3 regions of the Alteromonas sp. 4NH20-0056 genome follow, and region 1 is predicted to be linked to each of the others. Evidence: predicted binding sites of a transcription regulator. Region 1 holds the regulator's gene; each other region holds the start of a gene.
The links. Region 1 encodes sigma-54, which starts transcription at its own class of promoters, with help from an activator protein. Its sites were predicted from a motif close to GTTGGCACGNNNNTNGNNT; they were not measured.
Positions count from the first base shown of each region.

Region 2: the regulator sigma-54 is predicted to act here: its motif matches at 1,763-1,781, upstream of AC27EZ_RS09920 (Tll0287-like domain-containing protein).
Region 3: the regulator sigma-54 is predicted to act here: its motif matches at 3,148-3,166, upstream of AC27EZ_RS08955 (CmpA/NrtA family ABC transporter substrate-binding protein).

Region 1 covers NZ_BAAJLS010000001.1:618,620-623,629, forward strand. The annotation lists gene AC27EZ_RS02745 (KpsF/GutQ family sugar-phosphate isomerase) at 1-178, shown strand, start outside; gene kdsC (3-deoxy-manno-octulosonate-8-phosphatase KdsC) at 178-735, shown strand; gene lptC (LPS export ABC transporter periplasmic protein LptC) at 732-1,295, shown strand; gene lptA (lipopolysaccharide transport periplasmic protein LptA) at 1,264-1,809, shown strand; gene lptB (LPS export ABC transporter ATP-binding protein) at 1,812-2,537, shown strand; gene AC27EZ_RS02770 (RNA polymerase factor sigma-54) at 2,613-4,097, shown strand; gene hpf (ribosome hibernation promoting factor) at 4,128-4,415, shown strand; gene ptsN (PTS IIA-like nitrogen regulatory protein PtsN) at 4,425-4,868, shown strand; gene rapZ (RNase adapter RapZ) at 4,897-5,010, shown strand, end outside.
Region 2 covers NZ_BAAJLS010000004.1:284,986-289,995, forward strand. The annotation lists gene AC27EZ_RS09910 (hypothetical protein) at 1-324, opposite strand, end outside; gene AC27EZ_RS09915 (sigma-54 interaction domain-containing protein) at 423-1,688, opposite strand; gene AC27EZ_RS09920 (Tll0287-like domain-containing protein) at 1,876-2,448, shown strand; gene AC27EZ_RS09925 (cytochrome ubiquinol oxidase subunit I) at 2,784-4,364, shown strand; gene cydB (cytochrome d ubiquinol oxidase subunit II) at 4,361-5,010, shown strand, end outside.
Region 3 covers NZ_BAAJLS010000004.1:71,045-76,054, reverse strand. The annotation lists gene AC27EZ_RS08965 (ABC transporter ATP-binding protein) at 1-527, opposite strand, end outside; gene AC27EZ_RS08960 (ABC transporter permease) at 557-1,483, opposite strand; gene AC27EZ_RS08955 (CmpA/NrtA family ABC transporter substrate-binding protein) at 1,581-2,906, opposite strand; gene AC27EZ_RS08950 (glycosyl transferase family protein) at 3,233-4,252, opposite strand; gene cobA (uroporphyrinogen-III C-methyltransferase) at 4,233-5,010, opposite strand, start outside.

The DNA of each region.
Region 1 (5,010 bases):
GCGAGTGAATGAAGTTATGACGGTAGGTGGAAAAACAGCATTCGCTGAACAACTTGCCGTTGAAGCACTCAACCTCATGGAAACACATAAAATTAGCGCATTAATGGTTGTTGATGAAAACAGGAAACCCGTAGGTGCCTTCAATATGCATATGTTGCTAAAAGCGGGGGTCTTGTAATGGACAATGCGATTAACACGCTATATGGGCAAATCCCAAGCGCGTTATTTGATGCGCTAAAACAGATACGTTTGCTCGTCTGTGATGTAGATGGCGTCTTTTCTGACGGACGTATTTATTTGGGTAATGACGGCGAAGAGTTAAAAGCATTTCATACTCGAGATGGCTATGGTGTTAAGGCGTTGGTGCAGCACAACATTGACGTCGCTGTTATCACTGGCCGAAAGTCGCGCATTGTTGAAAGCCGAATGAAAGCCCTTAATGTGTCACACATTATTCAAGGGGAAGAAAACAAATATGATGCATTAGGTGCATTAATGGAAACGCTATCGTTAACCCCTGAGCAGGTTGCCGTGGTAGGTGATGATATGCCTGACACTGGCATGTTTAAACGCGCTGCCGTTAACATTGCTGTCAATGATGCTCACCCATTGGTCGCGCAAGAGGCAAACTGGATTACATCACTTCCGGGTGGTTTCGGTGCCGTTCGTGAAATAAGCGACACTATCTTGCAATCACAAGGTGTAGAGTTTGGTATTCATGGTGCCAGCGTATGAACCGGCTTGGCGTCAGCATATCAGCCCTTTTCATTCTTGCACTGCTTATGTATCTACCTACGTGGATGGAAGATGAGCCAGCGTCTTCACAACAACAAGGGCAAAATGCACTAAAACCTGCTTATCAAGCAAAAAACCTGACAACAACCTTGTATAACGTTGAAGGCAAGCTTAACCACAAAGTATTTGCGGCCTCAATGGAGCATTACGACGAATTGGGGTTTGTCTTTTTTCAAAAGCCCAGATACTCAGTCTACACCGATAGCACAGAGTCGCCTTGGGTAGTGTCGGCACAAGAAGGGACACTTTACAATGATGAGCTGATTCAGTTAGAAAAAGATGTGCTTATCGAGAACCAAACGAACAATGACTTTGTCAAACGAATTACAACCCAGTATATCCAGATCAATTTAAACTCTAAACAAATGACGTCTGACCAACGTGTGAATATCCAAGGCACACAGTATGTCATTAATAGCAATGGGTTTAATGCAAACTTAGACACACAAAAATATGAGCTAATAGACCATGTTCAGACCATTTATTCTCCTAGTAACTAGTTTATTACTAGGTAGCGTTGCCACACCGTCATTCAGTGATGAAAACGACTTTAATCAACCCATCAAAGTCGATTCGAAATCACAATTCGTTGATGGAAAAAATAAAACATCGCTTTTTAAGGACGATGTCCGAATCTCTCAAGGGTCTTTGCTTATTATTGCTGACGAAGTTGAAGTTGTCGCCAGTGAGGGAGAAGGAAGAGAAGTATTTATCGCCAGAGGCGCTCCTGCAAGCTTTTCACAAACGTTAGAAGATGGCACCCCAGTAAGCGCGAAGGCAAATGAAATTCGCTATGAAGTCGTCAAGCGTACTATTTCATTGAGCGGTAATGCGGAATTACAACAAGACACCAGCCAAGTAAAAGGTGACAACATTACTTTCGACATGATCTCTGAGCAACTGTTGGCAACCGGTGGCGATAACGATAAAGACGGTCGCGTAACGACTGTATTCACGCCTGAAGCAATAAAAAAAGCAGCAGATGACAACAACGACGGCGAGGATGATAACTAAGCATGGCAACACTGAGTGCAAAAAACCTCGCAAAAGCTTACAAAGCGCGCCAAGTTGTAAGAGACGTGAGCTTATCGGTATCGACTGGCCAAATTGTCGGCCTACTCGGGCCTAACGGCGCTGGTAAAACCACGACCTTCTACATGATTGTTGGCTTAGTGCCTCTTGATAAGGGGCTCATTACGATTGATGATGCAGAACTTACGCATCAACCTATGCATGAGCGCGCTCGTCAAGGCATTGGCTATTTACCTCAAGAAGCGTCTATCTTTAGAAAGCTTACTGTGCATGAAAATATTATGGCCATCTTGCAAACCCGTAAAGATTTAAATGCAGAGCAGCAAGAACAAGAAGCCGATGCGCTACTTGATGAATTTAATATTAACCATATACGTAATAGTGCAGGCATGAGTCTTTCGGGTGGCGAACGTCGTCGTGTTGAGATTGCACGGGCGTTAGCAGCCAACCCGCAATTTATTTTGCTTGATGAACCATTTGCTGGTGTTGATCCTATATCAGTTAATGATATAAAGAAGATTATCCAGCATTTGCGAGATAGAGGAATTGGGATCTTAATAACGGACCATAACGTCCGCGAAACCTTGGATGTTTGCGAGAAAGCCTACATCGTAAGCCATGGTGAATTAATCGCCCAAGGCACCGCGGAACAAGTTTTGAGTAATCAAAAAGTAAGGGATGTATACCTAGGCGAGCAATTCAGGCTATAGTTAATAGTAAGTCGCAAGCGATTTAGCTATTTTCGCACTCGGTATACGCATAACAGAGCATAAAATAAGACGTAGATGAAACCATCTTTACAGCTAAAATTTAGTCAACAACTTACTATGACTCCACAGCTTCAGCAGGCCATTAAGCTTCTGCAGCTGTCTACGCTTGACCTTCAACAAGAAATTCAAGAAGCGTTGGACTCAAATCCGCTTTTAGAAGTTGAGGACGGTTCCGATGAACCTCAAGCTGAGCGCAACAATATTGACGGAGACGATTCGCGTTTAGACGCGGCACCTTCAGCATCAAGCGATACTATCGAGTCTGGTGATGCACTGGAAAAAAATGATTTGCCCGACGAGCTTCCTATTGATAGTACATGGGATGAATACTATTCGGCGTCGTCTGCCCCCGCACCTGGCCCATCAAATAACGATGATGATTTTATTTTCCAAGGCGAAACGACAGATGACATTCAAGAGCATTTGTCGTGGCAAATGCGCTTAACCCATTTTTCAGATACTGACCGTGCTATTGCCATGGCCATTATCGATTCTATAGACGAGTCAGGCTACCTGACCACGTCGTTGGAAGACATATTAGAAGCCATTAAAAGCGAAGATATTGAAGAACAGGTAGAGATGGATGAAATTGAGTGCGTGCTAAAACGTATTCAAATGTTCGACCCTATTGGTTCTGGCTCCCGTAGCCCTCAAGAATGCTTGATGGTTCAGCTGCGTCAATTTTCTGAAGACACACCATGGCTAGAAGAAGCAAAGCAACTTATCGAAGAATACTCTGACTTACTAAGCAGTAAAGACTACCGCACACTCATGCGTAAGAGTCGCTTAAAAGAAGACCAACTTCGAGAAGCCATGCGCCTACTGCAAACGCTAAACCCTCGCCCAGGCAGTGCACTTAAAACGAAAGAACCCGAGTACGTTATTCCTGACGTGTCAGTTATGAAAAAGAACGGACGTTGGGTGGTGGAACTGAATCCAGACAGCCTGCCTAAGCTTAGTGTTAATCAGCAGTACGCGGCAATGAGTAGAAGCTCCAAGAACAGTAGCGACTCACAGTTTATTCGTTCTCACATGCAAGAAGCTAAATGGTTCATCAAAAGTTTAGAGTCTCGAAATGAGACGCTAATGAAAGTTGCTAATTGTATCGTTCAGCAACAAATGGGCTTTTTTGAACATGGTCCAGAAATGATGAAACCAATGGTGTTAAATGATGTCGCAGAGATGGTGGATATGCATGAATCAACCATTTCTCGCGTTACAACACAAAAGTATATGCATACCCCCCGTGGTATTTACGAATTAAAGTATTTTTTCTCAAGCCACGTTGCCACGGAATCAGGTGGAGAGTGCTCTTCAACCGCTATCCGTGCATTGATTAAAAAGCTTGTTGCGGCCGAGACGCCGAGCAAGCCTTTGAGTGATAGCAAGATTGCTCAATTGTTGGCCGAGCAGGGCATAAAGGTCGCTCGGCGGACGATAGCAAAATACCGGGAATCTTTGTCGATTCCACCGTCGAACCAACGCAAGAGCCTTATTTAACGGGCTTAAAAAACATAAGGAAGACGAAATATGCAAATCAACCTAACGGGTCATCATGTTGAAATCACCGATTCTTTGCGTAATTATGTCGATACGAAGTTCACTAAACTTGAGCGTCACTTTGATCACATTTCTAATGTGCATGTCATCCTGAACGTTGAAAAACTAAGTCAAAAAGCAGAAGCAACAATGCATTTGAGCGGTGCTGAAGTATTTGCATCCTCAGAGAATACAGACATGTATGCGGCGATAGACAGCATGGTCGATAAACTCGACAGGCAGGTCATCAAGCATAAGGAAAAACTCAAAAAACATTAGTAGTAAAGCATGGACATACAAGCCATCGTAAGTCTGGACCGCACCGAGTGTGCGGTTCAGTGCAATAGCAAAAAGAGAATTCTCGAAATCATTAGCGACATTGCCGCGAATAACAACGAGGATATTGATCAGGCAGAAGCCCTTGCTAGCCTACTTGCTAGAGAGCGCATGGGAAGTACAGGAATTGGCAACGGCATTGCCCTGCCCCATGGCCGCCTACCGGGGTTATCTAGTGTTATCGCCATTGTGGTCACTAGCATTCCCGCTATCGATTTTGACGCCATTGACGAAAAGCCCGTTGATATATTTTTTGCATTATTTGTCCCTGAGGAGCAAACACAAGGTCACTTACAAACCTTGGCAACCGTTGCTCGCAAGCTAAGCGACAAAGACACACTAAAAGCCATTAGACGCGCAACTACTCGTGACGATATTATTACCGCACTTGGGTAAATCACTGTTATTTAAAGGGAGAAAATGAATGAAGCTGATTATTATCAGTGGTCGTTCTGGGTCAGGAAAATCAGTGGCGCTGCGTGCGTTGGAAGATTTAGGCTATTATTGTGTAGACAATATCCCTGTTAACCTCCTTCCT
Region 2 (5,010 bases), on a different contig from region 1:
GTAACGTACAAGGGGTAATGTCGTTATCGATGATACATAGACATCATCGGTTTGGGGTACGTCGGCAAGTACGCTGTTTGTACAATCAACATGCTCAGCAGGCGCGTCTAGCACGTCGGGGTTAATGAATACGAACTCGCCAAGTGCATCGGTTTGACTCAACGAGATGTAACGCATGGTTTTGCCAGTACAAATGAGCTCTACGTCATTGCCAGCGAAAGCATGGGCCTTTTCCATTGAATATGATGCAAGCCCTAACGCCATTGCATTTTGCAACAGCAGCGTAAAGCACACCAAAAAACTAATGAAAGATGAAAGGCGCATATAAACCTCATAAACCAATGTCTTTTTATACTACTCAAAATAAAGTGTTGGTGGCTACAAAAAGCGAAAATTATTTTAATGCCAGCGTAATATTCTTATTATGGAAGCTTAAGACCTAATGCTTGCAACTTTCGATATAAAGTACGCTTGCTGACATTCAAAGACTCGGCTAGGTCGGCTATCGAGCCAGTGTAACCTTGAACAATATTAGCTAAATAATTTGCCTCAACCACCTCAAGTGGAACAATGCCTTCTAACGCCTCATCGTCTTTTTTTTCAAAAACGCTGTCGGGTAAATCGCTTTCAAAAATCGTGTTTTCATCTGCAAGCAGTGATGCTTGTTCTACAACGTTTTTCAGCTCTCGCACATTGCCCGGAAAGGGATATTGCATAAGGGCTTGCTTGGCATTTTTGTGAAGTCGTTTCTTGTCAGAAAAGCTAGATAAAATATGCTCACACAGCAGAATGATATCGTCCTGACGCTCTCGTAGAGGAGGCAGAAATATGGGGAAACCCGCAATTCGGTAGTAGAGGTCTTGTCGAAAAGCGCCGGTTGCTACCATGGCTTTTAGGTCTTTGTGGCTTGCACATACTAACCTGAAGTTTGCTTGCTTAATATGTACGCTTCCTACGGGCCGGTAGGTTTGCGTTTCCAACAGCCGTAGTAGTTTAACTTGCATAGAAAGGGGAACGTCGCCAATTTCGTCAAAAAATAAGGTTCCACCATTGGCCGCCTCAACCAACCCTTTTTTATTTGTTGTTGCTCCCGTAAATGCCCCCTTTTCATAACCGAAAAGCTCACTTTCGAATAAAGCATCGGTGAGGCCCGTACATTCAATTACAATAAAGGGCTTATCTGCCCTGTTACTGCTGCTATGAAGCGCTTGAGACACCAACTCTTTTCCGGTGCCGGTTTCACCCTGAAGAAGCACGGCGATATCAGACTTTGCCGCACGATTTATCTTGTTTAACATCGTCTTAAATGCTGCAGACTCACCAATCATCTTACCTTCTGACGGGTTGTTAGAGGCGAATGCAAGCTTGTCCAATATTTCTAAGTAGCCTAGGAGTTCTCCGGTGCTGTCATGCACCGGCCGCATAAGAATGTCACAGTAACTTTGACCTTGATTAGTAGAGTGGATATGTACAGTACTTGCACTTCTTCCTGTCTCTTTGCATTGCGTCATAGGACAGGTTTCACCGCACTGATCGCACGGCTTAGTTTTGTTATGTGAAACGGTGAAACATTTGCTAAAGCCGGGCTTTATATTGACCGGGTAGGTGTCGCGATAAGGCGTATTTACGGCTTCGATAATATAGTCTTGATTGATGAATATGGCAGGCTTGTCAATCGCGTCTATCATTGCTTGAACAATAGCAATATTCACAACCAGCTTTCCTTTATCAAAAAACGTAATACAAATATTGAGATTACCATAATGGCACAACACTTGTTAGTAAGAGGTTAGGATTAGCCCAAGGAATGGGGTAATGGGATTTATTAAGAGCAGGAAAAATAACGTCCTGGCCTTCACTTTCAAAGGTAATTAAATGAAAAATTTTACGTTAATCGCGTGCCTCAGTGCAGCAATAGTAAGCGGTCATAGTGTTGCGGTAACAGTTCCATCAGAGAAAGTGAATGAAGCTAGAATACATGCAAAAGCGCTAGGTGGTGCGCTAAAAGCAACCTTGAAACAAGCGATTCAAACCAATGGGTTGGAAGAAGGCATTCATGCTTGCCGTCTTAGCGCTGGGCCTATTGCACAAGAGCTAAGCATTAACGGGTGGCAAGTAGGGCGCACGGCACTAAAAGTCCGTAATTCAGATAATGCGGCCGACGCGTGGGAGCATGAGCAGTTGAATGCGTTTGCACAAGCACTAGCATCAAACGTACAAGGTCCACTAGAGGCTATTCAGTACAATGAAAACACCGGCCAAATGCGGTATATGTCTGCGATTCAAACCGGCCAAGTATGCACTGCTTGTCACGGCAACGCTATATCACCAAGCGTTCAGCAGGCTATTAATGCTGCTTATCCTGACGATCAGGCGACAGGATTTGACGTAGGCAGTTTACGTGGTGCGTTTACCCTTACCTATTCGCCATACAGTGCGAAAGAATAGGGGTATAGCTTCCCGCGCTTCGCTTAGTTACTTAGTAAATATCTTTTCGTTTTTGAATATGTCTGTGCCATTTTTGTCTCTCAGCTGCCATAAATGGCTCAAAAACTATTTTCTCACCTTGCGATAGATCAAATCTCTTCTTTTTTTGCCATGAAATAATGTGCTCGTACAGTAAGGAAATGGAAGCATTCCTCGTGTCGCCGTGACTTTTTCGTTCTATGTAGTGACGCTGGCACAAAGCATGCTCATGAGCTTACTGATTACTAGCTTTACGCTAACTACACATTAATAACTGTTGATAGCACATACCTGTGCGATAAGAAGGGAGAAGTTCCATGAGCGATACGTTAATAGAACTATCGCGGTGGCAATTTGCGTTAACCGCAATGTTCCACTTTATATTTGTGCCCCTTACATTAGGGCTTAGCTTTTTGCTTGCCATCATGGAGTCGGTGTATGTGATGACGGGTAAAGAAATTTACAAGCAAATGACCCAATTTTGGGGCAAGTTGTTTGGTATTAATTTCGCTATCGGTGTTGCTACTGGCCTCACCATGGAATTCCAGTTTGGTATGAACTGGTCTTACTATTCTCATTACGTAGGCGACATTTTTGGCGCACCGCTTGCGATCGAAGGCCTGATGGCGTTCTTTTTAGAGTCAACGTTTGTCGGGTTGTTCTTCTTTGGTTGGGACAAAATGACCAAAGTTAAGCATCTTATGGCAACGTGGTTAGTCGCTATTGGTTCTAATTTCTCTGCGCTGTGGATATTAATTGCAAATGGCTGGATGCAATATCCGGTAGGCGCTGAGTTTAATTTTGAAGCCATGCGTATGGAAATGACCAGTTTTGCTGAGGTTGTGTTCAACCCAGTGGCACAGGTGAAATTTGTGCATACCGTGTCAGCAGGGTATGTCACTGGCGCCATATTTGTTCTTGCCATTTCAAGTTACTACCTACTTAATCACAAGCATATTGCGTTTGCTCGTCGTTCTTTTGCTATCGCAGCAAGCTTTGGTTTAGCTGCTACGTTGTCAGTCATTGTTTTAGGCGATGAAAGTGGTTATGAACTTGGCGATGTGCAGAAGGTTAAGCTTGCCGCTGTTGAAGCCGAGTATGAGACACATCCTGCACCCGCTCCATTCACAGTATTCGGTATTCCGAATGATGAAACCGAGACAACCGACTATGCACTGCAAATCCCTTGGGCAATGGGCATTATTGCTACTCGGTCACTTACCGAAGAAGTAAAGGGAATTAAAGCGTTAAAACGTGAAAACGAAGTGCGTATTCTTGATGGCATTAAGGCCTATGAGGTACTTGACGCTGTGCGCAATGGCACTGCCTCACCAGCGCAACGTGCAGCTTTTGAAGCGCATAAAGACAGCCTTGGTTATGCCATGCTTCTTGAGCCTTTTACTGATGATGTTTCCAACCCTAGCGATACTGCGTTACAACAAGCCGTTGATTACAGCATTCCGCCTGTTGCGCCGCTATTTTGGAGTTTTCGTCTAATGGTGGCATCTGGGTTCCTGATGTTGGCGTTATTCCTTTGCGCATTTTACTACAGCACAAAGCATAAAATTACCCAGCCTCGTTGGTTACTTAAAGCGTCGCTATTTAGCTTACCTTTGCCATGGATTGCCAGTGAAGCAGGATGGTTTGTGGCTGAATACGGTCGCCAGCCATGGTCTATAGCCGAGGTGTTGCCTGTACATGCCTCAGCGTCAAACCTTGCGATCAGTGACATCGTTACAACGTTGGTGGCATACAGTACATTCTACACCGTGATGTTTATTGTGGCGTTTTACTTAATGAAGAAATTCGCCAAAAAAGGCCCTGTTCCGCCGGCTCCAGAGCAGCCTGAAACAGATATTACCCTTATTGATTTAGAGACTAAGGGAGCAAACGCATGATTGATTATGAACTACTCCGTGTAATCTGGTGGTGTTTGGTTGGAGTGCTGCTTATTGGTTTTGCCGTCACAGACGGATTTGACCTTGGGGTGGGCGCGCTACTTACACTTATTGGTAAAAACGATAAAGAACGCCGCGTAATGATAAATACTATTGGCCCGCATTGGGATGGTAACCAGGTGTGGTTTATTACAGCCGGTGGCGCCATTTTTGCCGCATGGCCCATTATTTACGCCACCGCGTTTTCAGGGTTCTATTTGGCGTTAGCGCTGACATTAATTGCACTATGGATGCGTCCTATTGGTTTTGATTATCGCAGTAAACTGCCTAACCCGCAGTGGCGCAAAGCGTGGGACTGGGCCTTATTCGCTGGTGGCATCATTCCATCACTGATTTTTGGCGTGGCATTTGGCAACTTGTTGCTAGGCGTACCATTTGAAATGGACAGTACGCTACGCTCAACCTACACAGGCTCGTTTTTTGGTTTGTTAACGCCTTTTGCACTCGTGAGCGGCTTGCTGTCGGTAGCGATTTTGCTTAATCATGGCGCAACATGGCTTCAGATGAAAACCGATGGCTTTATTGCAGTGCGCGCTCGGGCGGTCTCTGTGGTGTTAAGCCTAGTGGGTGTTACCTTATTCATATT
Region 3 (5,010 bases), on a different contig from region 1:
TGCGCGCGAGTAAGTGCATCTAAAGCGCCGAATGGTTCATCCATCAATAGCACTTTTGGCTCCATTGCAAGCGCTCTTGCTATACCAACACGCTGTTTCATACCGCCAGATATTTCAGAAGGTAGTTTATCGAGTGCATGTGTCATGTGGACTAATTCAAGGTTATGCAAAATCCAGTCGCGCATTTCTTTTTTCGATTTAGCTTTTTGGGTTTGCTTAACTGCCAACTCAACATTCTTGTAAACCGACAACCATGGCAACAACGAATGATTCTGGAAGACAACTGCACGCTCAGGTCCAGGTTCCTTTACCTCACTCCCATCTAAAATCACGCCACCGTTCGTTGCCTGGTGTAAGCCTGCAACAATGTTTAATACCGTTGATTTGCCGCATCCAGAATGCCCAATAAGTGAAATGAATTCGCCTTTTTTAATTTTCAGATTAACATCAGTGAGTGCAGTGAAAGGCCCTTTCGGCGTTGGAAAATCAATACCTACCTGCGACAACTCTAAATGTTTTTTTTGCATGATAAATTCCTTATTCTGATTTCACTTTTTTATCGCAATACCGAGTTTTTATCCCAACTAGCAACGCGTTGAACAGCTAACATCAAGCGGTCTAGCATGAAACCAATAATACCGATGGTGATCACCGCTACCATAATTCTGGCTAATGATTCAGAACTACCATTTTGGAATTCGTCCCATACAAACTTCCCAAGCCCTGGGTTTTGTGCCAACATTTCAGCGGCAATCAACACCATCCATCCAATGCCTAGTGACAAACGCAAACCGGTAAAAATCATAGGAATAGAAGCAGGTAGAACGATTTTTTGTACGTGCTTTAGGGGCGTTAATCGCAATACTTTACTAACGTTCACTAAATCTGAATCGATATTCGATACTCCTACGGCGGTGTTAACTAGTGTTGGCCAAAGGCAGCACAGCGACACCGTTACTGCTGAGGTGATAAACGACTTAGAAAACATCGGGTCATCGCTGACATAAAGCGCGCTGACAACCATTGTTACCAATGGTAACCAGGCCAAGGGAGAAACAGGTTTAAATATTTGAATCAGCGGGTTAATCGCGGAATACGCTGACTTACTAAGCCCGCAAAGTATCCCAACAGGAACCGCGATAACGCTAGCAATAAAAAACCCCACCATTACCGTGTATAGACTGGTCCAAATTTGATCAAAGAAAGTGGGAGCACCTGTAAACTCTCGGACTTTGGGCACATAACTTTCATCTTGCGAGATGCGTTGTGCATTTCGGGTTTCTTGGCGTTCATAAAATGCCGCCGCTTTTTCTCGCTGAGCACTATGCTCAGCGATAAGCGTTACACTTTGCTCCCATACTTGCGCTGGCCCAGGAAATTGCCCTAGTGAAGTATCAATCGATTTCGCTACGCCATTCCACACAGCTAAAAATAATAGAATACCAACCAATGGCATGAGTAGCTTAGGTAGCATTGAAGCCATACTTGTGAACCTATTTTTTCCGTCCAATTGGCCAATTTGGCTTATCGTTTGTATCGATTTACTCATCGTATTGCCTCTTCCTCGTCAATCGGCGCGCCTAGAGCACCGCGTCGCCTTTTAGTCCAATTGAAAACTGTTCGAGATAAGCATTTGGCTGAGAACCATCAAAGGTTACGTTATCGATGAACTCAGTTTGCGGTGGTTTAAATCCGGTTTCAGAATCAAAGTCAGGAAAATCTTTAGGTTGAGCGAGCCCATCTTCTATAAGCGCTTTCGCTGCCATTGTGTAAATGTCTGGACGATACACGTTTTTCGCCGTTTCTATGTACCAATTATCTGACTTAGGTTCAGCGATTTGGCCCCAACGGCGCATTTGTGTTAAATACCAAATAGCATCGCTGTAGTAGGGGTAGGTAGCGTTGTGGCGGAAAAATACATTAAAGTCGGGAATATCACGTTTATCGCCTTTTTCGTATTCGAAGGTGCCTGTCATACTATTTGCAATGACTTCCTCATCTGCACCAACATAGCTGCTATTTGATAAGATTTTTACGGCTTCGGGCCGGTTAGCATTATTGTTAGCATCAAGCCACATTGCTGCGCGGATCATCGCTTTTACCACACGAATGTGAGTATTTGGGTTTTCTTCAGCCCACTGGCTACTTACGCCAAATACTTTTTCTGGGTTGTTTTTCCAAATTTCGTAGTCAGTAATAACCGGCACACCTATGCCTTTAAATACCGCCTGTTGGTTCCATGGCTCGCCTACGCAATAACCGTAGATAGTGCCGGCTTCCATCGTCGCAGGCATTTGAGGGGGGGGCGTTACAGACAAGAGTGCTTGCGCATCGATTTGGCCTGATGTGTCACCTTTGTGCGGTGCATAATATCCCGGGTGAATGCCCCCTGCTGCTAACCAGTAACGAAGTTCATAGTTATGAGTAGAAACAGGAAAAACCATGCCCATTTTAAAGGGCTTACCAGCATTTTTGTAACTATCTACAACCGGTTTAAGGTAATCGGCTTTGATAGGATGGATTGGTTTGCCATCTTCATGTGGGATGTTCTTTTTCATCTCAGCCCACACATCGTTCGAGACAGTAATACCATTGCCGTTTAAATCCATGCTAAAAGCGGTAACAATATGCGACTGCGTTCCAAAACCAATGGTGGCACCAAGAGGTTGGCCTGCTAGCATATGCGCTCCATCAAGCTGTCCATCAATAACTCTGTCTAGCAGCACTTTCCAGTTGGCCTGAGCTTCAAGGGTCACATAAAGCCCTTCATCTTCGAAATAGCCTTTTTCATAAGCAACAGCAAGCGGTGCCATATCGGTTAATTTAATAAACCCAATTTTTAGCTCCTCTTTCTCTGGCCATCCAAGTTCTTTGGCATTAACCATGGTTACCGATGTCGTCAACATTGCAGCAATAATGCTGATTGTGCCTACTACTTTTTCAAGCTTTTTGTTTAATGTACTAGATAACATTTACTTTCCTTTAGCCAAAAAAAAACCCAACAGCCTGTAATGACGATGTCATCGTGGGCTGGTGGGCTTCGTTGCCGTATGTTCTGCCGGAATACCAAGCGGACAGAGCAAAAATATATTACCCCATATTAGCAGGGCTAGATTGCGCGTTAACTTATTGCGTTACTAAATATACATACATAATCAATGCCAAAATTAAATTGCATAAATTTCATAAACTTACTAAAAAAAGAAGAGTAACCATCCTGTGTTGTGTATCACTATAGTGCGTTAATTGCGCAATTATTGTGCGCAACGCAGAAGGGTAATTCACTCTGGTTACGTTCATTCCACCATTGTTCGGCTTGTCTGAGCCCTTCTGGTAGCGAGCAGCTTTCTATCAACATAATATAACTCGCTAATGTGGCGGTAATGGCCTGCTCTGCATAATCATGACGTTGTTCACCATGCCACACCGCTAACATAGTCCCCGTAGTGAAACTACACTCCTTCATTGTCCAACTCTCTGCTTCAGGCATTACAATGTGCTCTGTTATGCCCTCACGCGTGATAAAAAGATTAGTATTTCTGTCACGGTTTATTTCTGGGTCGCCACCATCACCACGAAACACTAAAGAGTGTTGTGCTAGCGTTTTGTTAACCTCTGCATGACGCTCGTCTAGATGGGTATGATAGACACCTTGCACCGCAAAGGGTGCTGCACTTGGGTTTAATAACCGCGCTAATGTATTCGCACAGGAACGCAACCCAAACAATTCGCGTAGTTTTATGATTCGAGAGAGCGGAGAGAGCACAACGTCTAAATCAAGGTAGCACGCACGATAAGAGTCCATATGCGTTGAGGCCTCACCAATCGATTGTGCCAGTGGCAAACCCAAATCAGCCAATGCATGGCTGGCATAAAAGCGCTGTGAGCCAGGTTCAGAGGTTCCATGTAAGAAAACGCGGTGGCCATGTTGCGCTAACAGCGCCACACTTAACAAATACCAAGGTAACTGACGTCGTTTACCCGCATAGCATCCAATATCAACAGTAGCATTCCATGAAGTATTGTTATTATATAAACGTTCTCGACAGGCTTTGGTAAAACCACTGAGCTCATTAACCGATTCTTCTTGCATACGAAGTAACATGAGAAACGCACCAGCTTGTTCAGGGGCTATTTGCTCATCAAGCAATTGAGACATGGCATCATACGCCTCATCAAAAGTTAAGTGACGATGACCCCGTTTGCCCTTACCGATGGCTTGAATATAATGACTAAATGGTGCTTTTTGCATGTGGTTGGCTTATCAGTTCGAGTGCTACGGGCTGACGTGCTGTTACGACATGACCAATAATGACCAACGCCGGCCCAGTAAATTCAGCCTCTGCTACGCATTTAAATATGCTTTTGATTGTACCTGCAACTACCCGTTGCTGACTACAACATGCATTTTCTATTACGGCGACTGGCATCGCACTATCTATACCTTCGTTGATAAGTTTTTCAGAGAGCTGCTGCAACCGTTTAAGCCCCATGTAAATAACGGTTGTTTCATGTTTTGCACTGTAAGCAATAGCGGCCCAATCGGCCTGCTTTTCTGGGTTTTGAAATTGCGCGGTCATAAATTTTACCGACTGGGCAAATCGTCTATCGGTAAGGGGAATACCCGTATAGGCAGAGGCGCCAGAGGCCGCTGTAATGCCCGGCACAATGGCAAACTTGATACCTGCATTGTGAAGCGCTGTCGTCTCTTCACTCGTACGCGCAAAAATGGCAGGGTCGCCGCCTTTTAGTCGCACTACTCGCTTGCCTTCAAGGCCAAGTTCAACCAATCGCTGGCAAATCATGGCTTGTGGCATGCTGTGTTTACCGCACCGCTTACCCACAAACTCTTTACTTATATGCCGTGGTATACAGTCTAATACTGACTGGCTAACCAACCAATCAAACAATACCACATCGGCAGTTTGTAAAAGGCGGTGCGCTTTAAGGGTTAAAAGCTCGGCATCACCGGGTCCGGCACCAACGATAAACACCTCGCCCTCGGCCATA